One region of the Cupriavidus sp. 05L310 genome, then DNA from elsewhere that is predicted to be linked to it. Evidence: predicted binding sites of a transcription regulator. Region 1 holds the regulator's gene; each other region holds the start of a gene.
The links. The regulator sigma-54, encoded in region 1, starts transcription at its own class of promoters, with help from an activator protein. The targets are predictions, from matches to a motif close to TGGCANGNAANCTGCTTT.
Positions count from the first base shown of each region.

Region 2: AC1DS6_RS03700 (ammonium transporter) is a predicted target of sigma-54. The motif match lies at 1,845-1,862, and genes of this name have one in related genera.
Region 3: AC1DS6_RS05010 (phenol hydroxylase subunit) is a predicted target of sigma-54. The motif match lies at 7,516-7,533, and genes of this name have one in related genera.

Region 1 is NZ_JBFTOX010000016.1:57,433-67,397, reverse strand. Features, by position in the region: gene AC1DS6_RS13965 (KpsF/GutQ family sugar-phosphate isomerase) at 8-991, shown strand; gene lptC (LPS export ABC transporter periplasmic protein LptC) at 1,007-1,630, shown strand; gene lptA (lipopolysaccharide transport periplasmic protein LptA) at 1,820-2,464, shown strand; gene lptB (LPS export ABC transporter ATP-binding protein) at 2,501-3,286, shown strand; gene AC1DS6_RS13945 (RNA polymerase factor sigma-54) at 3,434-4,909, shown strand; gene hpf (ribosome hibernation-promoting factor, HPF/YfiA family) at 4,959-5,309, shown strand; gene ptsN (PTS IIA-like nitrogen regulatory protein PtsN) at 5,691-6,146, shown strand; gene hprK (HPr(Ser) kinase/phosphatase) at 6,225-7,196, shown strand; gene AC1DS6_RS13925 (PsiF family protein) at 7,370-7,747, shown strand; gene rapZ (RNase adapter RapZ) at 7,865-8,782, shown strand; gene AC1DS6_RS13915 (LON peptidase substrate-binding domain-containing protein) at 8,848-9,528, shown strand; gene mutY (A/G-specific adenine glycosylase) at 9,557-9,965, opposite strand, start outside.
Region 2 is NZ_JBFTOX010000004.1:51,025-60,989, reverse strand. Features, by position in the region: gene AC1DS6_RS03705 (mechanosensitive ion channel family protein) at 1-378, opposite strand, end outside; gene AC1DS6_RS03700 (ammonium transporter) at 611-1,813, opposite strand; gene AC1DS6_RS03695 (HU family DNA-binding protein) at 2,413-2,694, shown strand; gene AC1DS6_RS03690 (acyl-CoA thioesterase) at 2,886-3,371, shown strand; gene AC1DS6_RS03685 (CreA family protein) at 3,388-3,858, shown strand; gene AC1DS6_RS03680 (SDR family oxidoreductase) at 3,893-4,651, shown strand; gene AC1DS6_RS03675 (acid phosphatase) at 4,699-5,562, opposite strand; gene AC1DS6_RS03670 (class I adenylate-forming enzyme family protein) at 5,678-7,426, opposite strand; gene AC1DS6_RS03665 (SDR family oxidoreductase) at 7,614-8,378, opposite strand; gene AC1DS6_RS03660 (TraB/GumN family protein) at 8,747-9,520, shown strand; gene AC1DS6_RS03655 (arylamine N-acetyltransferase family protein) at 9,538-9,965, opposite strand, start outside.
Region 3 is NZ_JBFTOX010000005.1:163,068-173,032, reverse strand. Features, by position in the region: gene phaZ (polyhydroxyalkanoate depolymerase) at 11-1,237, shown strand; gene AC1DS6_RS05030 (peroxiredoxin) at 1,404-2,057, shown strand; gene AC1DS6_RS05025 (CaiB/BaiF CoA transferase family protein) at 2,147-3,364, opposite strand; gene AC1DS6_RS05020 (patatin-like phospholipase family protein) at 3,446-4,402, opposite strand; gene poxR (phenol degradation transcriptional regulator PoxR) at 4,579-6,291, shown strand; gene AC1DS6_RS05010 (phenol hydroxylase subunit) at 7,568-7,786, shown strand; gene AC1DS6_RS05005 (aromatic/alkene monooxygenase hydroxylase subunit beta) at 7,853-8,848, shown strand; gene AC1DS6_RS05000 (MmoB/DmpM family protein) at 8,859-9,131, shown strand; gene AC1DS6_RS04995 (aromatic/alkene/methane monooxygenase hydroxylase/oxygenase subunit alpha) at 9,173-9,965, shown strand, end outside.

The DNA.
Region 1 (9,965 bases):
CGTCGCCATGATAGCTAATTTCAATGCGGATCGAGCACTTCGGCTCGCTCGCGAGACCCTCCAGATCGAAGCCGATGCCGTCGCCGCCCTCGCGGGCCGCCTGGACGGCGAATTTGCGCAGGCCGTGCAACTCACTCTGAATTGCAGCGGACGCGTCGTCGTGTCGGGCATCGGCAAGTCGGGACACATCGGCCGCAAGGTCGCGGCCACGCTGGCATCGACCGGCACGCCGGCCTTTTTCGTGCACCCGGCCGAGGCCAGCCATGGCGACCTGGGCATGGTCACGCGCGACGATGTGCTGATTGCCTTTTCCAATTCCGGAGAGACCGCCGAACTGCTGTCGATCGTGCCGATCGTCAAGCGCATCGGCGCCAAGCTGATCTCCGTGACCGGCAACCCCGCCTCCACGCTGGCCAAGCTGGCCGACGCCCACCTCAACGCCGGTGTGGAGAAAGAGGCTTGCCCGCTTAACCTGGCCCCCACCGCCAGCACCACCGCCGCGCTGGCGATGGGCGATGCGCTAGCGGTGGCGGTGCTGGACGCGCGCGGCTTCGGCGAGGAAGACTTTGCCCGCTCGCATCCGGGCGGCGCGCTCGGGCGCAAGCTGCTGACCCATGTGCGCGACGTCATGCGCAGCGGCAACGCAGTGCCCAAGGTACGCGAAAGCACGCCGCTGGCGCAGGCCCTGATGGAAATCACCCGCAAGGGCATGGCCATGACCGCGGTGGTGGATCCGGACGACCACCTGATCGGCGTCTTCACCGACGGCGACCTGCGCCGCCTGCTGGAAACGCCGCGCGACTGGAAGACCGTGCCCATCAGCGAGGTGATGCACCGCTCGCCGCATACGGTGGGGCCGGACCAGCTGGCGGTGGAAGCCGTGCAGGTCATGGAGGCGAACCGCATCAACCAGATGCTGGTGGTCGATGCCGACCAGCGCCTGGTCGGTGCCCTGCACATCCACGACCTGACCCGCGCCAAGGTCATCTGAGAGCACCCACAAACTATGCGGGATATCCTGTCCTCCCTGAGCCGGCTAGGAATGCGCGCCTTGCCGCTGCTGTTGATGGCGCTAGTGGCGGGCAGCACTTTCTGGCTGGTGCAGGTCAATTCCCCGAAAGAAGCCGCCACCGGGCCGGTGGGCAAGAAGCATGAGCCCGATTACTACATGGTCCGCTTCTCCGCCACCGAACTGGCCGAGGACGGCAACACCAAGATGCGGTTCACCGGCGACAAGATGATCCACTTCGAGGACGACCAGACCTACGAAGTGACGCGTCCGGCCATGCGCGCCTACGAAATCGACCGCCCGCCTGTCACGGGCCACTCCGATCGCGGCACGATGAACGCGGCAGGCTCGGTGATCGACCTGTTCGGCAATGCCTTTATCGTGCGTGCCCAAGGGCCGGACCCGGCCAAGGATCCGCAGATGACAGCCGCCTCGGAGTATTTCCAGGTGCTGATCAACGATGACATCGTGAAGACCGACAAAGCCGTCAAGCTGACCCGCGGCCCGTCGGTGATGACGGCAAACGGGCTGATCTTCAACAATGTCACCCGCGAAGTACAATTGCTGGGTAACGTACGCGGCACCATTATTACGGGGCCGCCGGCGAGTCCCGCGAAGTAGCCCAGATAACAAAGACCCGAGAGGCTGTTGCCAGATGAAGCGAAGCAGTGCTGGCCAGGCGAGCGGGCGCAAACGGTACCCAGGCGGGTGCCGCCCGCGCAGCCCCGCCCGCCTTGCCCGGAAACAGCCGCCAGGAAACGAAGCCGCCCGCGGGCCACAGCCGTCCGCGCCAACCGCCATCACGCCAACATGAATTCACTCCTGACGACATCGTCCTGTCGCCGCCGCAGCACGGCCGCTTTGCTGACGCTGGCAGCCGTCCTCGGCCTCACGCTGGCCGCGCCCGCCAGCGCGGAGAAAGCCGACCGCGAGAAACCGCTGGTACTGGAAGCCGACAACGCCAGCTATGACGACGTCAAGCAGGTTTATGTGCTGACTGGCAACGTGGTGCTGACCAAGGGCACCATGGTGTTGAAATCCGACGCGGCCGAAGTGCGCACCGATCCCGAGGGCTACCAGTACGCCGTGGCTACGTCCAAGGGCGGCAAGCAGGCTTATATCCGCCAGAAGCGCGACAACGTCGACGAATACATCGACGGCTGGGGCGACCGCATCGAGTATGACGGCAAGCAGGAGCTGTCCAAGCTGATCGGCCGCGCACGCATGGCGCGGCTGGCCGGCGCCAAGCTGGTCGACGAGATCCGCGGCGCAGTGATCACCTACGACAGCCGCAACGAGTTCTACACCGCCAGCGGCGGTACGGAGAACGCGACGGCGGGCAGCCCGTCCGGTCGCGTGCGCGCCGTGTTGTCGCCGCGCCAGGAGCAACCCGCCAGCGGCGCCGCCGGCGCCCCGCTGCCGCTCAAGCCTGCGCCCGCCCCCGTCAATCCCTGACGCCGCCGCGTCGCCCGATCCACGGATTCAGCCTTCATGACCGTTACCCAAACCGCACCCTCCCAGCCCGCCACCCTGAAGGACAGCAGCACGCTGGTCGTGCGCCACCTGAAAAAGCGCTACGGCTCGCGCACGGTGGTCAAGGATGTGTCCCTCGACGTAAAGAGCGGCGAGGTGGTCGGACTCCTGGGGCCCAACGGCGCGGGCAAGACCACCTCCTTCTACATGATCGTGGGACTGGTGGCGCTGGACGAGGGCGACATCGTGCTCGACGACAAGCACATCAGCGGCCTGGCCATTCACGAACGGGCACGCATGGGCCTGTCCTATCTGCCGCAGGAAGCTTCGGTGTTCCGCAAGCTGAATGTGCAGGAGAACATCCGCGCGGTACTGGAATTGCAGATCCAGGACGGCAAGCCACTTGGCAAGGCCGAACTCGAGCGCCGGCTGGACACGCTGCTCGATGACCTCCAGATTGCCCACCTGCGCGACAATCCGGCGCTTTCGCTGTCAGGCGGCGAACGCCGCCGCGTGGAAATCGCCCGCGCCCTGGCCTCGGCGCCCCGCTTCATCCTGCTAGACGAGCCCTTCGCCGGCGTCGACCCGATCGCGGTGGGCGAGATCCAGCGCATCGTCAGCTTCCTCAAGGCGCGCAATATCGGCGTGCTGATCACCGACCACAACGTGCGCGAGACGCTGGGCATCTGCGATCACGCCTACATCATCAGCGAAGGCGCCGTGCTGGCCTCGGGCCGGCCTGAAGACATCATCGCCAACGAGTCGGTGCGCAAGGTCTACCTGGGCGAGAATTTCCGCATGTAACGCGGCGCGCCACAGCAAGCGGCAGCTGCGGCGACCTTGTGCCCAAGGTGGCTCCGGTGTCGCCTTTTACCCTGCAACGATCACGGCGTCATCAGCGATAGCAATTTCCGTTCCACCGGCACGGAAGTTGGGCATAAAATAGGTCGCATGAAACCGTCGCTACAGCTCCGCCTCTCGCAGCATCTCGCGCTCACGCCGCAACTCCAGCAGTCGATCCGGCTGCTGCAACTGTCCACGCTCGAACTGCAGCAGGAAGTGGAACAGGCGCTGACCGAGAACCCTTTGCTCGAACGCGAGAACGACTGGCTCGACAGCCCGTTGCGCGTTGCCGCCGACGGCTCGGTCAACATGCAGAGCGCTCCCGCGCCGGCGCCCGCCGACGGCCAGGGCACCAGCGAGAACCGCCCCGACGGCGCGCCCGAGGCCGAAGACAGCTATTCCGACAGCAACGAGGACTACGGCAACGACTGGAGCCTCGACGACTTCGCCCGCCGCCCGCAAGGCGACGACGACGAAAAGACCCCGATGCAGTTGCGCGACGCCGAACCCACGCTGCGCGAACATCTGATGGAACAGCTCGCGCCGCTGAAAATTTCGTTGCGCGACAAGGGGCTGGCCATCTTCCTGGTCGAGTCGCTGGACGACGACGGCTACCTGAGCGCCTCGCTCGAGGAAATCTGCAGCGAACTGCCGGATGAACTTGAATTCGAGGTCGACGAGATCCACGCCGTCCTTACCCTGCTGCAGAGCTTCGATCCGCCTGGTGTCGGCGCACGCAATGCGGCCGAATGCCTGGCGCTGCAATTGCGCCGCATCAAGCACCCGCAGCGCGACCTGGCGCTGACCATTGTCACCAATCACCTGGAACTGCTCGCGGTGCGCGACTACACGCGCCTGAAAAAAGCGCTGCAGGTGGACGAGCCGGAATTGAAGTCGGCGCATGAACTGATCCGCTCTCTGGCGCCTTATCCGGGCCATGCGTACAGCCGCCCCGAAGCCGACTTCGTCGTGCCCGATGTTTTTGTCCGTAAACTGAATGGCGGCTGGATCGCGCAGCTCAATCCGGATGTGATGCCGCGGCTACGTATCAACGACATGTACGCGCAGATATTGCGCGGTGCAAAAGGCGATGCGGGTGCTGCGGGACTGCAGCAAAAACTGCAGGAGGCACGCTGGTTGATCAAGAATATCCAGCAAAGGTTCGACACGATATTGCGCGTTGCACAAGCTATTGTCGAACGTCAAAAGAACTTCTTCACCCACGGTGAAATTGCGATGCGCCCCTTGGTTTTGCGGGAGATTGCCGATACACTGGGTTTACACGAGTCCACCATCTCTCGGGTGACTACCAATAAATACATGGCAACGCCGATGGGGACTTTCGAGCTGAAGTATTTCTTCGGCAGTCACGTATCCACAGAAACCGGCGGCGCGGCCTCGTCAACGGCAATTCGTGCGTTGATCAAGCAACTGATAGGAGCCGAAGACGCCAGGAATCCCTTGTCCGACAGCCGGATTGCCGAATTGCTCGGCGAGCAAGGCTTCGTAGTGGCACGACGCACCGTTGCCAAATACCGCGAGGCGCTCAAGATTCCGGCAGTTACTCTCCGCAAGACTTTGTAGCCGAGTTGCATCGCCTGCCTGGTGCAACTCTTTCAGAAGGAGAAACGCTATGAACTTCAAGATCAGTGGACACCACTTGGACATCACGCCCCCGCTGCGTGAGTACGTGGAAACGAAACTGGAGCGTATCGTCAGGCATTTTGATCAAGTCATTGGCGTAAGTGTGCTGCTCTCTGTCGACAATACAAAAGAAAAGGACCGGCGGCAGTACGCGGAAATCAATCTACATCTCAAGGGCAAGGACATCTTTGTCGAAGCGCATCATGAAGACCTGTATGCCGCTATCGACGCGCTCGTCGACAAGCTCGACCGGCAGGTGATTCGCCATAAGGATCGCGTGCAAAGCCACGACCGCGAAGCGGTCAAGTATCAGATGGCCGCATCGCAGATGCAGCAATGACCGTGCCTGGTGGCCCACAGACCGGGCCGCCGGTGTCACTCCCTTGAAACCGGAATCAAGCCGCGCCCATAGCGCGGCTTTTTCGTTCCTGGCGCTCATCCGGGACCACGCGGGGGATTCCGCAACGCATATGGACCGGTGTATGCTGTGCAATACATAGTTCTCAAGCTCAACGATTTTTCCGTGCACGCGGCACCGCTTCCGCGCATCGGGTATTGCAATGCACAAGGCGGGGGCGGGCCTGCTCTATAATGGCCAGACGCCCGACACCGGCAGGGGGACACCCGGTGAAACTTCGGACCTTGGTTTTTTCTTCTTTTTTGCCCGGCGCGATGCCTCCCGGCCCCGGGCCTGCTTACTAGAAAACCCTGCGCATTCCACATGAATCGTTTGGCTAAATTGCTGCCACCCGGCAACATCAACCTCGACGTCAGCGTCACCAGCAAGAAGCGCGTGTTCGAACAGGCCGGGCTCCTCTTCGAGAACAACCATGGCGTGGCGCGCGCTACCGTGACCGACAACCTGTTCGCCCGCGAATCGCTGGGGTCCACTGGTCTTGGCGCCGGGGTTGCCATTCCGCATGGCCGCATCAAGGGACTGAAGCAGCCACTTGCCGCCTTCATGCGCCTGGCCGAGCCGATCCCCTTCGAATCTCCCGACGGCAAGCCGGTAGCGCTGCTGATCTTCCTGCTGGTGCCCGAACAGGCCACCCAGCAACATCTGGAGATTCTCTCGGAGATCGCCCAGCTGCTGTCCGACCGCGAGATGCGCGAAGGACTGGCTACCCTGCCCACCCCCGATGACGTGCACCAGTTGCTGACGCAATGGCACCCCTGACCGGCCTCGGCGATCTTTACGCAGGCGAGCGGGGCAATTGTCCCCGCTGTCTGAAAGCTCGCTCCTGAAAGCACCCGCATGGAACTCACTGGCGTCACCTCGCAGTCGATCTTCGACGACAACGCAGCCGATATCAAACTCTCCTGGGTAGCCGGCCTGGAAGGCGCCGACCGGGCGTTCGATGTCGAATTCGCACGTGAAGCCACTTCCGCGGCCGATCTCGTCGGCCACTTGAACCTGATCCACCCGAACCGGATCCAGGTCCTGGGCAAGCCCGAGATCACGTATTACCAGCGTCTCGACGACGAGATGCGCAAGCGCCAGATGGGTGAGCTGATCCTGCTGGAACCGCCCTTCCTGGTGATTGCCGACGGCATGGAGCCACCGCCCGACCTGGAACTGCGCTGCACGCGTTCCTCCACGCCCTTGTTCACTACGCCGGTGTCCTCGGCGGCGGTGATCGATCACCTGCGCCTCTACCTGTCGCGCATTTCCGCGCCACGCGTGACCATGCACGGCGTATTCCTCGACATCCTCGGCATGGGCGTGCTGGTGATGGGTGAATCCGGCCTGGGCAAGAGTGAGCTCGGCCTGGAGCTGATTTCACGCGGACATGGGCTGGTGGCGGACGATGCCGTGGATTTTGTCCGGCTCGGACCCGATTTCATTGAAGGCCGCTGCCCGCCCCTGCTGCAAAACCTGCTTGAAGTGCGCGGCCTGGGCCTGCTCGACATCAAGACGATCTTTGGCGAGACCGCGGTGCGCCGGAAGATGAAGCTGAAACTGGTGGTGCAGCTGGTGCGCCGCAACGACGGCGAATTCGAACGCCTGCCGCTGGATTCCCAGTATCTGGATGTGCTCGGCCTGCCCATCCACATGGTCAAGATCCAGGTGGCGGCCGGCCGAAATCTCGCCGTGCTGGTCGAGGCCGCCGTCCGCAACACCATCCTGCGCCTGCGCGGCATCGACACGCTGCGCGATTTCATGGACCGCCAGCGCGCCGCGATGCAAGCCGATGTGGCATCGCGGGGCCAGGGCCGGCTACTCTAGGCAGCCAGCGCCGTGCCTGGGCTGTTTCAATTGATTGCATTCGTCCGCGCTTCCGTCGTCAACGCGTTTGGGGCACAGGCCGTTTTGTGCAGTAATGGACATTGAGCCCAGCCCGAGTTGCCGCGCCGACATGGCCAGCAGCCATGAAGTTTTCCACAGCCAGGAGAGCAAGCATGAAGAGAATGATCGCGATGTGCGTGCTGGTAGCCCCGCTTTTCGCCAGCGGCGCCTTCGCCCAGAATGCACCGGCCGCAGCAACCGCAACGCCCGCGGCACCCGCAACGTCCGCAAAACCGGCAGCACCGGCAGCACCGGCGGCGCCCGCGGCGACAAACTCCCAACAGGACAAGATGAAGGCCTGCAATACGCAGGCCGCCGGCAAGAAGGGCGACGAGCGCAAGGCCTTCATGAGCGACTGCCTCTCCAACAAACCCGCCGCCGCTCCCGCCAAGAACAGCCAGCAGGAAAAGATGACGGCGTGCAACAAGGACGCTACCGGCAAGAAGGGCGACGAGCGCAAAGCCTTCATGAGCGAGTGCCTCTCCAAGTAAGCCCCCGCGTCACTTAGCATGCGGACATGCGAAAATGGCGAACCCTTCGGTTCGCCATTTTTGTTGGCGCCTCGCCGTCATGACGGCGTCATCACCTGATGTTATGCTTGTCGTGCTATGCGCATCATACTTATCACCGGAATCTCCGGCTCCGGCAAATCCGTTGCCTTGAACGTACTGGAAGACGCAGGTTACTACTGCGTTGACAACCTGCCGGCTCAGTTTATTCCGGCGCTGGCCCAGTATCTCGCAAGCCAGGGTTACACCCATCTTGGCGTCGCTACCGACATCCGCAGCCGCGAATCGCTGGACGAATTGCCCGGCACGCTGCGCAACCTCGCCTCCGAACACCAGGTCCGGGTGGTTTTCCTGACCGCCAATACGGATGCGCTGGTGCAGCGATACTCGGAAACGCGGCGGCGCCACCCGCTGTCGATGCGTATCGACAAGGCGACCCTCTCGGCCAATGCCGAACCTGCGGGCGTTGCAGACAATGCGCTCGATGCGCCATACAACGACACGTCCCTGATCGAAGCCATCGAGATGGAGCGCGAGCTGCTCAGCCCGCTGGCGGAGGCCGCGCACCGTATCGACACCAGCAACGTGCGCACCAATACGCTGCGCGCGTGGATCAAGGAATTCGTGCGCGGCGATGACCTGAAACTCACCTTGCTGTTCGAATCGTTTGGCTTCAAGCACGGCGTGCCCAGCGATGCCGACCTGGTGTTCGATGTCCGCTCGCTGCCCAACCCCTACTACGACCTGGCCCTGCGCCCGCTGACCGGACGCGACGAGCCCGTGATCGACTTCCTGCAGAGCCAGCCGATGGTGCTGGCCATGGCCGATGACATCCGCGCCTACGTGGAAAAGTGGCTGCCAAGTTTCATCGCGGACAATCGCAGCTACCTGACCGTCGCCATTGGCTGCACGGGCGGCCAGCACCGCTCCGTGTACATCGCTGAAAGACTTGCCAACTATTTTCGCGCCCATGGTAATGTGCTGGTGAGACACCGCGAGCTCGCACCCGGCGGCTGAAGGCCGCAGCTGCAGGTTTCGCGGCCAGGCTCGGCAATTCCCGCCCGAAACTCTGCTGGCTCAGCATGTCCTCACACGCCACGCCCGGCTCATCCGCTTCGACCACCGCTTCGTCCGGTACATCGTCGGTACCGCCTGCGCTGGATGGCCTGCCGCTGTTTCCGCTGCACACCGTACTCTTTCCGGATGGCCTGCTGCCGCTGCGCGTTTTTGAAGCACGCTATGTGGATATGGTGCGCGCTTGCATGCGCGATCACACACCTTTCGGCGTCTGCCTGATCGCCAGCGGCAACGAGGTCGCCCGCCCCAATGAACCCACCATGCCCGAGACCATCGGCTGCCTGGCGGATATCGTCGACTGCAATATGGAGCAGCTTGGCGTGCTGCTGATCAGTGCGCGCGGGCGCCAGCGCTTCCGGCTGATAGGCCACAGTGTGCGCGCCGATGGTTTGCTGGTGGGTCAGGCGGAATTGCTGCCGCCCGACATCATCGACTGCAAGCTTGAACTGCTGGGCGAATGCCTTGCTGTGCTGCGCCGTATCGTCGCCTCGCTCCACGCGGAGCATCCGGGCAAGCTTCCGTTTGCAGAGCCGTTCCTGTGGGATGACCCGAGCTGGGTGGCCAATCGGCTATGCGAGTTGCTGCCCGTGCCGCTCAAGGCCAAGCAGATGCTGATGGCGCTGCCGGACGCGGGGATGCGGATCGAGATCGTGCACAAGTACATGCGTCAACACCATATTCTCTGAGCCTCCCACGCGGCAAAGGGCTTTAGCTTTAGAACAATCCCCCCAGCGCCTGTGCTTCGAGCAGCTTGCGCACCGGTGCCGGTGTGCCCACCGCATCGAGATCGTCCAGCGAGAGCCAGCGTAGCGGAGTGCCATCGGCTGCGTCGTGGGCGCTCAGGCCGGTGACGTCCACGCGGATGGCGCGGATCAGCAGGCGGAAGTGGGTGAAGACGTGGGTGAGTTCGCCGACCATGCTGGCGGTGCCGGGCGTGCCGAAATCGCGGGCGCGTTCGCGGGCGGCGTCTTCGGCCAGTTCGGCATCGAAGGGCACGGTATCCACCGGCATTTCAGGCAGGCTCCAGAGGCCGCCCCAGATGCCGCTGTCGGGTCGCAACGCCAGCAGGACTTCACGGCCGCGCCGGACCAGCAGCATGACGGTGCTGCGCTCGGGAATGGCG
Region 2 (9,965 bases), on a different contig from region 1:
CCCGACCTTGAATGGCCTCAGCACCACGAGGAAAGCCCCCGCGGCAAAGTTGGACATCAAGCCCGACCAGGCCATGCCGATGGCAACGCCGGCCGCGGCGATCAGCGCGGCGAAGGTGGTGGTCTGGATGCCGAAATAGCCCAGGATGCCGATCACCAGCACGACATTGAGCGTGACCGTGACGATGGACCCGACGTAACGCAGCAAGGTCGGATCGACCTTCTGCTTGGCCAGCGCCCCCTGCACCAGCCGCACCACGAAATGAATCAGCGACCGGCCGATCACCCAGAAGGCGAGGGCAGCAAGTATCTTGATCCCGAATTCGGTCGCATAGGCAATCACTACGTCCTGAAGCTTCTGCAGCGTTGTAGCATCCATCGCGGTTCTCCCTTGCTGGCTCGGCAGGTACACGGGCAACGAACATCATGCAGCGGATTCCCGGGCGCATCGGGGGCAAGACACGAGTGCGGGCAACGCATTATTGCTACGCCGCGTGCGGAAGTTCAAGCACAAAATGGCCGCCACGGGCGCAGCGCGCCACTGGCCGCCAACGGCCGGGGATCCGCGGCAGCGGATGGCGCGGGGGGGCAAGCCCCCTGCGCGCCGCGGCTTACCAGTTGGTTTCGCGCTCCGGCGTGGCGGAGATGCGATGCAACGACAGGTCCGCGCCGTTGTATTCCGATTCGGCATCGAGCCGGATGCCGACCAGCTTCTTCAATGTGCCGTAGACCACGGTGCCGCCCACCAGGGCGATGACGATGCCAAGCAGCGTGCCGATCGTCTGCGCGCCCAGGGAGACGCCGCCGATGCCGCCCAGCGCCTGGCTGCCAAAGATACCGGCGGCAATGCCGCCCCAGGCACCGCACAGCCCATGCAACGGCCAGACGCCCAGCACGTCGTCGATATGCCATTTGTTCTGGGCCAGCGTAAACAGGTAAACAAACAGCGCGCCGGCGATGGCCCCGGTCACCAGCGCACCCAACGGATGCATCAGGTCCGAGCCCGCGCAGACCGCCACTAGGCCGGCAAGCGGGCCGTTGTAGGCAAAGCCGGGGTCGTTGCGGCCCGCCGCCCAGGCGGCCAGGGTACCGCCCGCCATGGCCATCAGCGAATTGATGGCGACCAGCCCGCTGATCTTGTCGACGGTCTGCGCGCTCATGACATTGAAGCCGAACCACCCCACCGCCAGCACCCAGGCGCCCAACGCCAGGAAGGGGATATTGGAGGGCGGGTGGGCGCTGATGCGGCCGTCCTTCTGGTAGCGTCCGCGGCGCGCGCCCAGCAGCAGGATTGCCGGCAGCGCGATCCAGCCGCCCATGGCGTGAACCACGACAGAGCCGGCGAAGTCGTGGAAGGGCACGCCCGCGACGGAGGTGATCCAGTCTTGCACGCCGAACCGGTTGTTCCAGGCGATGCCTTCGAAGAAGGGATACACCAGGCCAACCAGGACGAAGGTTGCCATCAGTTGCGGATTGAAACGCGAGCGCTCGGCAATCCCGCCGGAAATGATGGCGGGAATGGCGGCCGCAAAAGTTGCCAGGAAAAAGAACTTCACCAGTTCATAGCCGCTTCGTTGCGCCAGTTCATGGGCGCTGGTAAAGAATTCGACCCCATACGCCACGGTGTAGCCGATGAAGAAATAGGCGATGGTGGAAATGGCGAAATCCACCAATATCTTGACCAGGGCGTTGACCTGGTTCTTCTTGCGCACCGTGCCTAACTCAAGAAACGCAAAGCCCGCGTGCATAGCGAGCACCATGATCGCCCCCAGCAGGATGAACAGGGCGTCGGTGCCGCTTTTCCAATTGTCCATACATTCCTCGTGCTCAAAATGGGAGCACTGGTATGCAAAAAGCATTCCAGTGTGGGGCATCTTGGCGGGGAATCTGCACCGTGTTGGGTGCTTTTGCACCGGATTGTCGCGCCTGCGGGGGCTGCCCCGTTGATAGCAGCGAGGGCGATCGCCTTGCAGTCCCTGTGGGGACAGGCAAAAGCCTGCGCCAAAATGATGCACCGCATTGATTTGGGGCGTAGCCCTCTCACACCCATGCACCATAATGGGAGATTGCACCGCTCTTGCCCAGAATCGGGGCATGCCGCCGCCTGTGATCCGCGCATCGCACCGGCGGTGGTAGCGAGCGGACGAAGCAAAGCCGCATCGCGCCACAAGGGATGCGCGTCGCCCGTACGCGCGTTCGAATTCTGCCTAGCCTCAACGGGCGCATTTGAAAGGGCGGAAAAGGGGGGTAAATTCCCCGCAAAGGCGCTTGACTCAAGGATTTGCGGCTTTTTTCGTTGCATTGGTGCCACTGGGGATTGCCCAATGCGTAAAGCGCGGATTAGACTGCGCCGATCGGTAATTTGCCGCGTGGCAGACACTCCGATCAAGACGACCAACAAGGGAAATCAGCCATGAATAAAGGTGAACTGGTATCTGCCATCGCCGCGGACGCCGAATTGAGCAATGCAGCGGCAGAGCGCGCACTGAATGCGGCTCTGGACAATATTAAGAAGGCGGTTGCCAAGGGTGATTCGGTAACGCTGGTGGGTTTCGGCAGCTTCAGCTCCGGCAAGCGCGCCGCGCGTACCGGCCGCAATCCGCGTACCGGCGAGACCATCAAGATTCCGGCCGCAAAGACGGTCAAGTTCTCTGCCGGCCAAGGGTTCAAGGACGCTGTGAACAAGAAGAAGTAAGCAGTCCGCGCCTTGAGCGCTGATAAGAAGGCGGCCCGAAAGGCCGCTTTTTTGTTGGCGCCGGGGTGCGCCGGGACGTGCTCCGCCACAAGGCAAGGGGCCCGTTCCGGGTTAAACTGCCGATCGTCGGCACCAGCCTTTCGACCCGCTTCGCGGGTCCGCCCGGCCGCTTCCAGATTCCGGATTTCATCATGAACGACCTGTCCCACCAGCTTTCCATGACCGTGCTGATGACGCCGGACATGGCCAATTTCTCCGGCAATGTGCACGGCGGCACCATCCTCAAGTATCTCGACATGGTGGCTTATGCCTGTGCCAGCCGCTACGCGGGGCGCTATGTCGTGACCTTGTCGGTCGATCAGGTCGTATTTCGCCAGCCCATCCACGTGGGAGAACTGGTGACCTTCCTGGCAGCAGTCAATTTCACCGGGCGCAGCTCCATGGAGATCGGCATCAAGGTCATCACCGAGAACATTCGCAGCAAGCTGGTGCGCCATACCAATAGCTGCTATTTCACCATGGTGGCGGTGGACGATAATGGCGCCCCGGCCGAGGTGCCGGCGCTGGTGCCGCGTGACGAAGTCGAGCGCCAGCGCTTTGCCGCGGCCCAGCTGCGCCGCCAGCTTCGCCAGGAAATGGAAAAACGGCACGACGAAATCACGGGCAAGGTGTCCTGAGGTGGAAGGGGCACGCATGCATACCAGCCAGATGCGCCTGCTAGCGGCGCTGGCGCTGCTGGCGCCGGCCGCGCATGCCGAGGAGATCGGCAGCGTGAGCACCAATTTCCGCATGACCGGCTCCGACAAGGTGGTGATCGAGGCTTATGACGATCCGATGGTGCAGGGCGTGACGTGCTATGTCTCGCGTGCCCGCACCGGCGGCATCAAGGGATCGCTGGGCATGGCCGAAGATCCGCCCGAAAGCTCGATCGCCTGCCGCCAGGTCGGGCCGATCACGTTCAAGGGCCCGCTGCGCCAGCAGGACAACGTATTTTCCGAACGCATGTCGATCCTGTTCAAGACCTTGCACGTGGTGCGCACGGTCGACCGCAAGCGCAATACCCTGGTCTACCTGACCTACTCGGACCGCATCGTTTCCGGCAGCCCGCAGAACAGCGTGACCGCGGTGCCGGTGGCGGCGGAAACGCCGATTCCGGTCAAATAGTCGGCAACCAAGAATCCCATCCGGAGAACACAGCATGAGTCAGCAAGGCAAGGTAGCGCTGGTCACGGGCGCCGCCCGCGGCATCGGCAAGGCGGTGGCGCAGGCGCTGCTGGTGGCGGGCTACCGGGTGGTGTTCGCCGGACGTACCGCCGAACCGCTCCAGGCGCTGGCCGCGCAAGCCCGGGCCGATGGCCATACGGCGCTGGCGGTGCGGTGCGATGTGAGCGATCCGGCTTCGGTGGATCAACTGTTCGCGCAGGTCCGCGAACAGTTCGGCCGGCTCGACGTGCTGTTCAACAATGCCGGCATCAATGCGCCGGCGGTCTCGATCGACGAACTGTCGGTGGAGCAATGGAAGGCGGTGCTGGACACCAACCTGACCGGCGTCTTCCTGTGCTCGCGCGCCGCCTTCGCGCTGATGAAGTCGCAGAGCCCGCGCGGCGGCCGCATTATCAACAACGGCTCCATCTCGGCGCATGCGCCGCGCCCCAATACGGTCCCGTACACGGCCACCAAGCACGCCATCACCGGGCTGACCAGGAGCCTCTCGCTGGATGGCCGCGCCTTCGATATCGCTTGCGGGCAGATCGACATCGGCAACGCGGCCACCGACATGGCTTCGCGCATGGCGCGCGGCGTGCCCCAGGCCAATGGCGAGATCGCGCCCGAGCCGCTGATGGACGTGGCGCACGTAGCGAGTTCGGTGGTCCATATGGCCAACCTGCCGCTCGATGCGAATGTGCAGTTCATGACTGTGATGGCCACCAAGATGCCCTTCGTCGGCCGCGGCTGAACATCGCCCCGGCCGCCTTGCCCGCCTGCCGCGGGCAAGGCGGCTTGCTAGTTGGCAAGCGGCGCCAGCGCCTCGCTTTCGGCCCGGCAGTCGCCGGTGGGCTTCAGGCCCTTGGCGCGGACGTCGGCAAGCTCCGACCTGGCAGCCGCCAGATCCGCAAGGAAAGCGGGGTCGGCATGCAGCCGCGCCACGGTGGCTGCGCCCATGATGCGGCCCTGCATCGCATCGCTTTGCCAATGCACATTGCAGACCAGCCGGCTCTGCCCATAGGCCAGCCCGCGCGCCAGGATCGCATTCGACTGTTGGGGCGCGATTTCCGCCAGGATCAGTGCCCATGCCCAGCCAACGGCGTTATGCCCCGACGGGTAGGAGCCGTCCTTGGAAAGCATGGGCTCTTCGGCGGACGTGCAAGTCGGCTGATGGTTCACCCTGAAGGGCCGGGCGCGCGCATATTTGTCTTTTACGCCGTAGGTGGATAGTCCCGCATCGGCCAGGGTCCGGCGCAGCAGCAGGTAGAGCCTGGGCGTCTGCTCCTGCGATACCGGTGCGTCCAGGGCGCAGGAGAAGACATCGGCGGCCTGCGGGAATTTCAGGTTGGCGTCCTGGACCGCCAGCCGCCAGCGCGCCGTACCGCGCAGGGGCAGGTTGGCACGCGCGATCTCGTCGTCCAGCGCCTGGGCGGCTGAGCCGGGGGCGGGCGGTGGCGGTACGAGTGCCAGGCTGTCGGGCCGTGCCTGCGCCGGCAGGTAGCCGGCAAGAATCCCGGGCCGGATCTCCGGCACCGGGGCCGCGGCACTACCTTGCCCCTGGCTGGCGCATCCGGCTGCGATCAACGCGCCGGACAGGACCGACAAAGTCGCGATCCGGTTGATGAATGGCGAAAAATGCCTGGATGAATGGCTTGTCTGCATCTGATAGGTGTTTCCCTGTTATTCCCGTCGGACCGGCGTGGCACCGGCAAGCCTGGCCGACGTGCCCCCTTTCACGGCGACCGGGTTGCTATGCGTGCCTGGTTAAAGCCCGGCCTCAGGCCGCCGCGTCGAACATCTTGCGCAGAGTCGATTTCAGGATCTTGCCATTGGCATTGCGTGGCAGCATGTCGGGGCAGAAGACGATCCGCACCGGTACCTTGAAGGCTGCCAGCCGCTCGCCCACGAACGCCTGCAGCTCGGCCTCCGTCGCTTGCGCACCCGGCTTGAGGCTGACCACCGCCGCCGGTTCTTCGCCCAGCGTGCGGTGGGCGATGCCCACCAGCGCCGCGTCCATCACCGCCGGGTGATCGTACAGCGCGCTCTCGACCTCGATGCAATAGATGTTCTCGCCGCCGCGGATCAGCATGTCCTTCATGCGGTCGACGATATAGACGAACCCTTCCTCGTCCAGCCGCGCAATGTCGCCGGTCTTGAGCCAGCCGTCGATGAACGTCTGCGCGGTGGCTTCCGGCTTGTTCCAGTAACCGCGCACCACATTGGCGCCTCGCACCATCAGTTCGCCGGTTTCGCCGGTGGGCAAGCTGCGGCCGCGTCCATCCACCACCTTCATCTCGCCGATGGGCAGTGCCGGCCCGCCGCTTTCCGGGCGCGCTACATATTCCTCGGCGCTGTGGCTGGTGAAGGTGGCCGAGGTCTCGGTCATGCCCCAGCCGATGCCGGGCGCCGAGTGCGGGAACACCTCGGTGATGCGGCGCACCAGTTCGGCCGACGCGGGTGCGCCGCCGTAATTGACGTTTTCCAGCGAGGACAAGTCGAAGCGCTCGCGCTCCGGATGCTCGATGATCTGCCACGCGATGGTGGGGACACCGCCAGCCGCCGTGCAGCGCTCGCGTTCGATCAGTCCCATGGCGCGCACCACGTCCCAGCGGCGCATCAGTACGATCTTGGTGCCGCTGGCCAGCGCGCCGTTCAGCACCGCCATGCAGCCGGTGACGTGGAAGAAGGGCACCGACAGCAGCATGCCTTTCTGCGGTGCGGCAGGGTCAGGGGCCGGGATGGCTTCGCCGCGGCGCAGGCAATTGCGCATCGGGCTGAACGCGGCGGCCACCGCCACGTTTGTGGCATTGCGGTGGGTGCCAAGCGCGCCCTTGGGCTTGCCGGTGGTGCCCGAGGTGTAGAAGATGGTGGCGTCGTCGTCGGCGTGGAGCGGGATGTCCGGCACAGGCAACCCGGGCAGCGCGGCCCATTGCGCGGGCGTGCCGATCAGGCCTTCCAGCGCCGCGATGCGCGCGTCGGCCTGTGGCGCGGTGGCGCGGCTGACGTAGATCTTTTGCAGCGCGGGGCAGCCCGGCAGATGCTCCAGGATGCGGCCCAGGCGCTCGTCATCCACGATGGCGATCTTGCTGCCGGAGTCGGCCAGGCCGTATTCCAGTTCGGCGCCGGTCCACCAGGCATTGAGCGGCGTGACGATGGCGCCGGCCAGCAAGGCGCCGTAGAAGACCGCCGGCCATTCCGGCAGGTTGCGCATGGCCAGCGCAATGCGATCGCCCTTGCGCACGCCGTCGCGGATCAGCGCATGCGCGATGGTCAGCGCGGCACGGCCGAACGCGTCATAGGACACGCGTTCGTCTTCATAGACGACGAAGGTCTTGTCACCCAGCGCGCGGGCTTGCAGGAAAAGGTCGCGCAGCGTGGCCGGCGCGTTTTTCCAGACGGTGGTGGAGATGCCCCGGATCACGCGCGTTTCGGTTTCGAAAGGGGCGCCGGGAGCGGTAAGGCGGGCGTGCGCTTCGGCCAGGCTGATGGCCGGCCAGGACTTAGCGGTTTGCGGGTTGTTCGACATCGATGCCTCCCTGACTGCATGGCAGGATGGGCAGCGCTCTGGCGTGCCGGCGAGGCACGCGTGCCCGCGCGCATCGCCCACCCGGAGAGCCGGGCGGCAATGGGTGCGGGCACGGTGCGCCCCGGCTCAGGCCTCAAGCTTCAGGCTTGGAGCGAGCCCGTAAAGGGAACAACGGGTGCGGCGTGGCTCAGATCGTGACGCCGCCGTCCACCACCATGGCCTGGCCGGTCATGAAGGTGCTGGCAGCCGAGGCCAGGAACACCGCGGCGCCGGCAATTTCCACCGGTTCGCCGATGCGGCGCAGCGGCGCGCCCTGCGTCGACAGCTTGTAGCGCTCCGGATCTTCCCACAGCGCCTTGGCAAAATCGGTACGGATCAGGCCCGGTGCGATGCAGTTCACGCGCACGTTGTGCGGACCGAACTCCACCGCGAGGTTGCGCGCCAGCTGGAAGTCGGCCGCCTTCGAAACGTTGTACACGCCGATGGTGGGCGAGCCGCGCAGGCCGCCGATGGACGACACGATGATGATCGAGCCGTCCTTGCGTTCGATCATCTGCGGCGCGACCATCTGAATCAGCCAGTGGTTGGAGATGACGTTGTTGTCCAGCACCTTGCGGAACTGTTCGTCGGTGACCCCGCTCATCGGGCCGTAGTAGGGATTGGAGGCGGCGTTGCAGACCAGCACGTCGATCTTGCCGAACGTGCTGTTGGTTGTGTCGACCAGGTGCTGGAGATCTTCCTTGGAGGAGATATTGGCCGGTACGGCGATGGCGGTGCCGGCACCATGCCTGGCATTGATGGCATCGACGACTTCCTGGCAGGCCTCGGCCTTGCGCGAGGAAATCACCACTTTGGCCCCTTGTACCGCCATCTGCTCCGCGATGGCACGGCCAATGCCGCGTGAAGAGCCGGTGACGACGGCAACCTTGCCGGTCAGGTCGAACAATGACATGCGTGTCTCCTGGTGTCCTGGTCCTCGCGGGGCGGGACCAGATGTTCTGTAAAGGGCGCTATCGAAACTTCCTATTGGCAGCATCGCCGGATGCGTGTTCTGCACAGCGGATCATGCGGCGGTGCCGTGCGGCCAGGCCGCTGATCGCGCGTCCGGCAATCCTACCGCCCGGTACATTATGGTTGGGCGCTATCGCGCAGTCCACACACAAATCCGCGCCTGGCCCGGCTTATCAGCGTTTTTTCTTTTGGCAATGAGCGCGGTGCATAACGTGCGTGCGATGCGCGCGCAAGGGTATGCTTGCAGCGTGCCCGGCGTGCAACGCGTCGCCCGGCCATACCAATCATTCAGGACAAGGCAAGCGCCACATGCTCTGGCAAATCAGGAATACCGAGGTCTACCTGCTCGGGGCGATCCACGTGCTGGATGCGCCGTTATCGGCCCTGGAGCGGGCCGCTGAGCAAGCCTGGCACGCGTCGGCCCGCATCGTCTTCGAGGTAGCGCTGGACCGGCAACCGGATTTCGGCGCGGCGTATTTCCCGGACGGCGATGGACTCAGCCAGCATCTGCCGCCTGCCACGTTCGAACAGGTGCGGGCGCTATGGCTGGACTTCGGGCTGCCCGGTGCGGAGCTGGAACACCTGCGTCCCGTGTTTGCTGCAATGCACCTGCAGTTCGCGCTGGCCGCGCGGCACGGCATCCTGGCGCAGCATGGCGTCGATCGTTTCCTGTGGACGCGCGCCACGGCGGAAGGACGGGCGACGGATGCGCTGGAAGACGGTACCGAAGCGCTGCGCATGCTGCAGGGCGTGCCGCTTGATGAGCAGATGTCGATGCTGGCCTTCTTCGCCGAGCAACCCGAACTCGCCGCCGCGGAGCCGGCCGACATGGTGCGATGGTGGCGGCAGGGGCAAGCCGAACCGTTCGCCAGGCTGCTTGCGCAGCGCCGGGCACAGTGGCCGTGCTCGCTGGCGGTCCTGGTCGACGCGCGCAACCGGCAATGGATGCCGAAGATCCGGTCGCTGATCGCGGACCGCGTGCCGACCCTGATCGTGGCGGGCGCGCTGCATATGGTCGGGGACGCGGGCCTGCCGGCGCTGCTTGAGGCGGCAGGCTTCGAGGTACGCTCTGAATCTGGCTGAAGCCGGCTGAAGCGCGCCTAGCTTGATCGCCGCGCTGCGATCAACGCGGGCAGCATCCGCGTTAGTTGATCCCGGTCGGCAGGATCCAGCGCGAGGCCGAAGCTGTCCGCCAGCGCTTCGATGATTGCCGCCGGGGTTTCCAGGCGCTGGCGTTGCGCGCTGCCATCGCCAGCGCGTACGGTAAGGTCGTCGTTGACCAGCGTCAGCCGGCTGCCGCCCTGCGAGCGCGCCATGGTCAGTGCGTTGCGGAACAGGCTGTCGGGATGGGTTGAGGTGTACCAGTTGCGCGGTTCGAAATCGATCGCCTGCTGCGGCGAAAGATCGAATCGGTAGAGCTTGAGCCAGCCATTTGCGCCGCCGACTTCCAGGTCGTAGAGATGAAACGCGGCGCCTGGCGTATCCACCGCTGCCAGGCGGTAAGGGAATGCTGCATCGGCTCGCTCCG
Region 3 (9,965 bases), on a different contig from region 1:
ACAGCCCCCTATGCTGTACAAGTTCATCGAGTACCAGCGTTCGCTGATCGAGCCGTGGACAGCGTGGGCGGCGCAGGCCACGAACGCATTCACTGACCCCGGCAGCCCGTTCGCCCATGTCCCTGGGGCGTCTTGCTTTGCTGCGGGCTATGAGTATCTCTACCGGCTGGGCAAGACCTATGGGAAGCCCGCCTTCGGCGTCACCGCGTACGACGCGGATGGCCGCGTCGCGGCAGTGGACGAGCAGGTCGTGCTGGAACGGCCATTTTGCCGGCTGCTGCGTTTTGCCCACGAGGCAGCCGCCGCGCCGGAGCGCCGGCCGGCGGTGCTGGTGTGCGCGCCGCTGGCCGGCCATCACGCCGTGCTGCTGCGAGAAGTCGTTGAAATGCTGCTGCCCGCTCATGAAGTCTATGTGACGGACTGGCGCGATGCGCGTCACGTGCCCGCGGCCGAGGGGCCGTTCCGCCTGGACGACTGCGTCGGCGAGATACAGGCGTTCATCCGGCATATCGGCGGGCAGCGCCTGCACGTGCTTGCCGTCTGCCAGGCAACCGTGCCGGCACTGGCGGCGACATCGCTGCTGGCCAGCGCAGGCGAGCCGGTGCCAAGAAGCCTGGTGCTGATGGGCGGCCCGATCGACGCCCGCCGCAACCCGACCGCCGTGGACCGCCTGGCAGCCCGCCAGCCGCTGGCGTGGTTCGAGAGCAACCTGATCTGCACGGTGCCGGCCCGCTATGCTGGTGCGGGCCGCAAGGTGTACCCCAGCTTCCTGCAGCATGCCGGCCTGGTGATGGCACATCCGGCGCGCATGGTCGGTGCGCAATGGGACTACTACCTTGACCTGGTGCACCGCGATGCCGAGCACGCGCCGGCGCACCGGCGCATTTGCGATGAGTACAACTCGGTAATCGACATAGCGGCGGAGTTCTACCTGGATACCATCCGCATCGTGTTCCAGGAGTTCCGGCTAGCCCGCGGCAACTGGAGCGTGCAGGGCCACGCCGTGCGTCCCCGGGACATGCGCGATATCGGCCTGCTCACCGTGGAGGGCGGGCGGGACGACATCTCCGGCCGCGGCCAGACCCACGCGGCGCAAGACTTGTGCAGCGGCATCGCGCCGCGCCACAGGCGGCAGCTCACGGCGGCGCAGTGCGGCCACTATGAGCTGTTCTCCGGGCAATTGTGGCGGACCGAGGTGTATCCCGTGGTCCGCGACCTGATCCGGGAGTACGCCTAGCGTCCTTGTGCCGGAGCAGCGTTTGCGCCGCTTGTTTCCATACTTGTTCTCGTCACGGCCCACTATACTGGGCTAGACGCCTGCAACGCTCAGCGTAGCGTCGGGATGCAGCCGCTATCGTCGGCCTTCCGCAGATTTGCACCCACCCATCACATGGAGACTGAATATGTCGATTCGCATCGGTGACGAAGCCCCCGATTTCACGGCAGATACCACGGAAGGCAAGATAAATTTCCACGAATGGATCGGGGACAAATGGGCGATCCTGTTCTCCCATCCCAAGGACTTTACGCCGGTCTGTACTACCGAACTGGGTTATATGGCCGGCCTCAAGCCGGAATTCGACCGGCGCAATACCAAGATCATCGGGCTCAGCGTGGACCCCGTCAGTGACCACCAGAACTGGGTCAAGGACATCGCGGAAACGCAGGGCCACGCTGTCAACTATCCCATGATCGGCGACGTCGACCTCACGGTCGCCAAGCTCTACGACATGATTCACCCGAACGCAAGTGGTGGCCCGCGCACTGCCGTGGACAACGCCACGGTGCGCTCGGTCTTCCTCATCGGGCCCGACAAGAAGGTCAAGGCAATGCTGGTTTACCCGATGAGCGCGGGCCGCAATTTCGACGAAGTGCTGCGCCTGCTGGATTCCCTGCAGCTCAACGCAAAACACACGGTAGCCACGCCGGTCAACTGGAAGCCGGGCGACGATGTGATCATCCCCACCTCCGTATCCGACGAAGACGCAAAGAAGAAGTACCCGCAAGGATTCAAGACGCTCAAACCGTACCTGCGGGTAGTGGCGCAGCCGAAGTAAGGCTAGGCACCCGCCACGTGGGCGGGTAGGCCCGCCAGGGCCTCCCCGCCCACGTGATGCGAAGCGGCCGTCAGGGTGTACCAGTCTCTCTACAAAATCCCCCTTTCCCTCAACCCTCCCAACTCAGCCTCGCCGAGCCCCAACTCAGCGCGAAGGGCCCCCTCCGTATGTTCCCCCAGCATAGGCGGGCACCGCATTTCCACCGGCGTGGCCGAAAACCGCAGCGGACTGCGCAAGCTGGGCGCATCTACCCCCCGCCCATGCGGCAACCGCACCAGCAACCCGCGATGCCTGACCTGCGCATCTTCGAACACCTCGTCGAGCTCATTGATGGGCCCGCCAGGCACGCCGGCACGCTCGAGCGTATCCAGCAATTCAGCCGAACCCCGCCCGGCAACACGCGCGGCAATCGCTTCGCGCAAGGTCTCCCGGTTGGCGACCCGGTCGACGTTCTGCGCGAAGCGCGGATCGGCGGCGAGTTCCGGACAGCCAAGCAGCTTGCACAGCGCGGCAAACTGCCCGTTGTTGCCGGAGGCGATGATCAGGTGCCCGTCGCGGCACGCGAACACTTCGGAGGGCGCGGCCACCGGGTTGGTGTTGCCGGCGCGCCGGGGCAGCTTGCCGGTCATCTGGTAGCCCAGCGCCAGGTGGCCATTGACCGCCACCGAGGCATCGAGCATGGCGGCGTCAATGTACTGGCCTTCGCCGGTGGCCTGGCGGTGATAGAGCGCGCCCATCAGGGCGACGGTGGCGTAGAGGCCGGTGAGGATGTCGGTGATGGGGATGGCGGTGCGCATCGGCTCGCCGCCGGGGGTGCCGTCCGGCTGGCCGCAGGTGCTCATCAGTCCGGCCATGCCCTGCAGGATGAAGTCGTAGGCCGGGCGGGCGGCGTAGGGGCCGTCGGGGCCGAAGCCGGTGACTGAGCAATAGATCACATCGGGGCGCAGCGCGCGGATGGACTCATAGTCGAGCCCGTATTTCTTCAGGCTGCCGGCCTTGTAATTCTCCACCACCACATCGCAGCGCGCGGCCAGTTGCCGTACCAGTTCGGCGCCTTCGGGCCTGGAGATATCGATGGTGAGCGATTGCTTGCCGCGGTTGCAGGCGAGGTAGAAGGCGGAGTCGTTGGTGGCCGCGCCTTGCGCGTCGGTGAGGAACGGGCCCATCTTGCGAGTGTCGTCGCCGTCGCCGGGTTTCTCGATCTTGTAGACGGTGGCGCCCATGTCGGCCAGGTTCTGCGTGGCCCATGGGCCCGCCACCACGCGCGTCAGGTCGAGTACCTTGATGCCTTCGAGAATTGCGCTCATGTGCCTGCCATCCGGGAAGTAGAGATCCCGCATCATTCGCGGGATTTGCCGTGCACGCAATTCGCCAATGCGGAAGCCGGCTTACGGCGAGGCGGAAGCGTGGGTGTGGCCGGCGTGGGACTTGTGCTGGCCGTGCTCGTGCTGCGCCGCCTGGTTCGGATCGAAGTCGCAACTCGGGTTGGCTTCGTCGTGCGAATGCGGGTGCAGCGCGCCGGGGATATGCCGGCTGCTGAGCCCGTCGGCGTTGAGCCATGCCAGCGTGGCGGCGGCCGCGCGGTCGATGAGCGTGCCGCACTGCGTGTAGTCGTACGGAGAGACGTCGAGCGGGCACAAGGGCGGGACGACCGAGATATGCGCGTGGTCCGCCCAGCGCTCCAGGTCCTGTACCAGCTGGCGCGCGACCAGCAGCGACAGCGCATTGAAGGCATGGTCGATGGGGCCGCGCGGTTCGCGCCGCGCCGCGCAGGCAAAGCCCGCGGGCAGCACCACCACGCGCGTGGCGCCCAGGCGGATGGCGGTGGAGACCGGCGTGTTATTGGCCACGCCGCCGTCGATCAGTTGCCGCCCGCCCAGTGCCACCGGCGGGAACACCCCGGGGATGGCGGCGCTGGCCAGCACCGACTGGACCAGGCTGCCGGAGGACAGCACTACCTCCGCGCCGGTCTGCATGTCGGTGGCGACTACATATAGCGGCAGTTCGGCGCGCTCCAGCGGCATGTCGCCGAAATGGCGGGACAGCAGGCGCTTCAGGGCGGCGGAGTCGACCAGATGGGCGCGCTGCCCGCGCAACATGCCGAACAGGCTGCGCCACGACCACGGCATGACTTCGGCGCGGCGCAAGCCGCGCCAGAGCGTTTCCAGCTGGGTAGTGCCGGCCACGTGCGGGTTGCAGGCATAGTAGGCGCCGTTGATGGCGCCAGCGGAGGCACCGACGACGAAGTCGGGCTTGATGCCCCACGCCACCAGCTCGCGCAGCATGCCGGCCTCGACGGCGCCGAGGCTGCCGCCGCCGGCGAAGACAAATGCGGTTTTTTCCATGGTCTGTGGTGCAGTGCGAAAGCGCAGGGGAATCCTGTAAAGGAAGCATAGGCGACATTTCGCCTGCGCGACAGGCGTCTGCCGCGGGCGGAGGGCGCCGATGGCACATAATGTGCATACAGTGCCAGAAAAAGCACGCGCGCGCCAAGATTTCGAGGCCGCCAAGAGAGGAGACAATGAGCAGTTCAACCGACAAGTTTTCGGCCACCATGCGCGATGGCCTGGCCAATCTCGCGCGGCGCCTGCGCTTTGCCATGGAGGAGGGCTCCATCTGGCTGGACGAGCAGCGCATGATCCTGATCCACACCGGCGCGCTGGGCGCGTTGCGCAAGGAATTGGTGGATACCATGGGCATGGAGCGCGCGCGGGGCTTGTTCATGCGCATGGGCTTCCATTCCGGCATGCGCGACGCGGAACTGGCGAAGAAGCTGCGCCCCGGCGACAGCGACTTCGGCCTGCTGGAGATCGGGCCCTGCCTGCACACCATCGAAGGCGTGGTGCGCGTGACCCCGGTGAAGGTGGATATCGACATCGCCGCCGGCATCTACGACGGCGAATTCCTGTGGGAAGACTCCTTCGAAGGCGATGTCCACCGCCAGTTGTTCGGCATCGTCGATGAGCCGGCCTGCTGGATGCAGATCGGCTACGCCACGGGCTATACCTCGGCCCTGATGGGCCGCACCATCCTCTACCGCGAGGTGGAGTGCATCGCCTGCGGCCACGATCACTGCCGCATCGTCGGCAAGCCGCTGGAAGCGTGGGAGGACGGTGCCGAGGTGCTAAAGCTCTACCAGCCCGACCCGGTGATCGAGACCATCCTGGAGCTGCAAAGCGAGGTCGAGCACCTGCGCGCCCTGCAGCGCAACAACGGCAAGCCCGCCGATCTGGTGGGCAGCGCGCCCGGGTTCCGCGCTGCCTGGGGCCTGTTGCAGCGCGCCGCCGCAAGCCATGTCACGGTGCTGCTGCTGGGCGAGACCGGCGTCGGCAAAGAGCGCTTCGCGCAAGCGCTGCACGCGGTCAGCGCGCGGGCCGACAAGCCTTTCATCGCCGTCAATTGCGCGGCGATCCCCGATGAACTGATCGAAGCCGAGCTGTTCGGCGTGGAGAAGGGCGCCTTCACCGGCGCCCACCAGTCGCGCCCCGGCCGCTTCGAGCGGGCGCATGGCGGCACGCTGTTCCTGGACGAACTGGGCGAGTTGTCGGCGTCGGCGCAGTCCAAGCTGCTGCGGGTGCTGCAGGAAGGCGAGGTGGAGCGGGTGGGCGGCACCGAGCCGCGCAAGGTGGACGTACGGCTGGTGGCCGCCACCAACGTAGACCTGGCCGAAGCCGTGAAGCAGGGGACTTTCCGCAAGGACCTGTACTACCGGCTCAACGTCTATCCCGTCACCATCCCGCCGCTGCGCGAGCGCCTCGACGATATCCGCCTGCTGGTAGAGCGCTTCATTGCCCGCTACGGCGCGCGCCACGGCAAGAAGATCGTCGGCATCACCGACCGCGCGTTGGCGGAACTTAGGCGCTACGACTGGCCGGGCAACGTCCGCGAACTGGAAAACGTGATCGAGCGCGGCGTGATCCTGGCCAGCAATGGCGGGCAGATTTCCGCGGACCACCTGTTCCTGCCCAGCAGCGCGCCGCAGGGGATGGACACCGCGCCGCGCCTGGGTGTCAGGGGCACGCTGCCGGAACTGCGCGAAGCGGCGGTGCACGGGCTGCTTGACCATATGGCCGAGCAGCAGCTCGCGCTGGGCGATGTCGAGACCGTGTTGATGGAAGCGGCGATGCAGCGCGCCAACGGTAATATGAGTCAGGCGGCGCGGTTGTTGGGGATTACGCGGCCGCAGTTGGCGTATCGGTGGAAGACGAGGGGGATTCGGGGGGAGGGGGGGTGATTTGGTTGGGTTGGTCGCTGTTTGTTTGAGCGGCGATGGTTTTTGCACCCAACAGCCGTACGACATCGCCCTGCTGGGTTGGTCGGTGTTTGTTTGAGCGGCGATGGCTATTGCACCCAAGTGCGTACGACATCCCCCTGCGGGGGACGCCGGTCACTCTTCTTTGCTTCGGCAAAGAAGACTAACGAGAAGAAAGCCGACCCTGCCGGGAGCAGAGCAATCGCGGGGGCGAGGGGCGCTGGTTTCGTCGTACGGCCGCAGTTTTGCTGGCATCTGCCGTTACCAGCTTGTAGGGCATCGCAATGGCATGATCCATGGGTTTCGTGGTGATGCCCTTGACCTCGTGTGTGGTGACCATTCCCACATCTGCCGTTACCGGCACGGACCACCACGACACACCACATGCCAATGGTTTCGTGGTGGGGCGGGCGCGGTGGTGAAGGCCTGGGGCATATCACCCGGTGCCACCGCGCCCACGACGGAACCGGACCGCCTGAAACTTCGTGGCCGGCCACTACGCGAGCGACAGACGGCTTGAAGCAAGTGATGTCTGCTACCGGGGGCCTCACCACGAATCCCGGAAGCTGGCAGGATCGTGGCCAGTCAAGCCGGTACCGGCAGAAGCCCGCCGGCACTCTGGGCTGTACGACGAAATCATCGATATTCGAGAGCCTGATGGCTCTGCCCCCGGCAGGGTCGGCTTTCTTCTCGTTAGTCTTCTTTGCCGAAGCAAAGAAGAGTGACCGGCGTCCCCCGCAGGGGGATGTCGTACGCACTTGGGTGCAATAACCATCGCCGCTCAAACAAACACCGACCACCCTCGCAGGGGGATGTCGTATAGCTGTTGGGTGCAAAAACCAACGCCGCTCAAACAAACCGCGCCACCCACCACCCAAAAGCCATTTAATCATTTGATGCAGTCAGCAATCCACACCCCAAGCAAGTGACCAATCCGGTTGTTGCGCCGCATGCGCCCGCAATCCCTTCCCCCTCCTACCTCTAACCTCCCCCCGCCCCCATCACTGTTGCAGCGCCGCAGCCTTACCGCGATTCCGCCGACTGCCCGCAAACCACCGCCCGGCGCGACATTTGATCAATTGATCAAATGTCGCCGCCATCTTCATCAATTGATAGAGCTATGGCGCGGGCATCGCTTCGGGTAAACGCGCAAGCCGGTCCGGCAAGATTCCCAGGATCCCTTGTGCCGTCGTGATTTGCATCCGCTGGCACGCTCTTCGCAATAGAGGCCATACAAGCCAAGCGAAGGAGCAGCGCCATGATCAACCAGTCGGTCCCCTTGTTTGAAGCCACGCCCCGCTACGTCCGCGTCGGCGGTCGCACGCCGGAAGGCTTCGTGCAGTTTGCCTTCAGCGTGTCCGACCCGGAGCTCAACGTCGAGCTGATCATGCCCGAGCCGATGTTCGAGGCTTTTTGCAGCGTCAACCACGTGCGCTTCCTGCCCCCGGAAACTCCGGTGGCCGGCCAGGACGACTGAGCACGCCAAGCCCCGCGCACCCGTTCCCCCCACATAAAAAACAGCAAGACCCAGGAGACCAAAGCGATGCAAGTCGACATTAAGACCCAGCAGATCCAGCCGCTGCGCCAGACCTACGGCCACGTGGCCCGCCGCTTCGGCGACAAGCCCGCCTCGCGCTACCAGGAGGCAACCTACGACGTGCAGTCGGAGGTCAATTTCCACTACCGCCCGACCTGGGATCCGCAGCACGAGATCTACGACAAGCGCCGCACCGCCATCGTGATGAAAGACTGGTACGCGCTCAAGGACCCGCGCCAGTACTTCTACGGCGCTTACGTGACGGCGCGCGGCCGCCAGCAGGACGCCACCGAGAAGAGCTTCGCCTTCGTGGAGAAGCGCGGCTTGCTGCAGGCGCTGCCCGCCGAATGGCAGGACCGCCTGGCCGACGGCCTGCTGCCGCTGCGCCATGTGGAGTGGGGCGCCAACATGAACAACTTCTATTGCGCCGACTACGGCTGGGGCACGGCCATCACGCAGGCCTGCACCTACTGCGCGATGGACCGTCTCGGCATTGCCCAGTACCTGACGCGCATCGGCATGCTGCTCGACGGCAATACCGGCGTGGCGCTGGAGCGCGCCAAGGTGGCCTGGATGGAGAGCGCCGCGTGGCAGCCGATGCGCCGGCTGGTCGAGCGCAGCTTCGTGATCGAGGACTGGTTCGAGACCTTCGTTACCCAGAACCTGGTGCTCGACGGCCTGCTTTACCCGATGGTGTACCAGCACGCCGACGCCGCCATCGTCCGCGGCTGCGGCACGGGGCTGGCGGTGCTGACCGAGTTCATGAACGACTGGCGTGAAGAGCATGCGCGCTGGGTCGACTCGGTGGTGCAAACCGCCGCTGCCGAATCCGACGCCAACCGCGTGCTGCTGTCCGGCTGGGCCCGCGCCGCGCGCACGCAGGTGGCCGAGGCGCTGGTGCCGGTGGCCGACACCTTGCTGGGCGAGGGTGGCGAGCAGGTGATCGCGCTGTGCCTGGAGCAGTTCGACGTACGCCTGAACAAGCTTGGCCTTGCCGCCTGAGGAGCCCGCCATGACCGCCAACGTCTATATCGCGCTGCAAAGCAACGACGACACCCGTCCCATCATCGAAGCCATCACCGAGGCCAACCCGCACGCCGTGGTGTCGCAGTTTCCCGCCATGGTGAAGATCGATGCGCCGGGCCACCTGACCATCGTGCGCGAACTGGTGTCGGAAAAGCTCGGCCGCGAGTGGGACCTGCAGGAGATCCACCTGAACCTGATTTCGCTGTCGGGAAACATCGACGAAGACGACGACGCCTTCACCCTGCACTGGAACGCCTGAGACGGCCCGCCCACCGCAAAGAAAAACGGAGACAGAACACCATGGACGCACGCAAGAAGCTGAACCTGCGGGAAAAATACGCGACGATGACCCGCGACCTCGGCTGGGAAACCACCTACGAGCCGATGGACAAGGTCTTTCCCTACGACAAGTACGAGGGCATCAAGATCCACGACTGGGACAAGTGGGAAGACCCGTTCCGCATGACCATGGACGCCTACTGGAAATACCAGTCGGAGAAGGAGCGCAAGCTGTACGCCATCATCGACTCCTTCGTGCAGAACAATGGCCACCTCAACGTCTCGGACCCGCGCTATCTGAATGCGCTGCGCCTGTTCCTGACCGGCGTGACCCCGCTGGAATACGCGGCGCACCGCGGCTACGCCCATCTCGGGCGGCACTTCCGCGGCGCCGGTGCGCGGGTCGCGGCGCAGATGCAGTCGATCGACGAGCTGCGCCATGCCCAGACCCAGATGCACACGCTGTCGGTCTACAACAAGTACTTCAACGGCTTCGGCGAGTGGCAGCACATGCACGACCGGGTCTGGTACCTGTCCGTGCCCAAGTCCTATTTCGAGGACGCCATGAGCGCGGGGCCGTTCGAGTTCATCACCGCGATCTCGTTCTCCTTCGAATATGTGCTGACCAACCTGCTGTTCATGCCCTTCATGTCGGGCGCGGCCTACAACGGCGATATGGCTACGGTGACGTTCGGCTTCTCCGCGCAGTCCGACGAATCGCGCCATATGACGCTGGGCCTTGAGGTGGTGAAGTTCCTGTGCCAGCAGGACCCGGACAATATCCCGATCCTGCAGAAGTGGCTGGACAAATGGT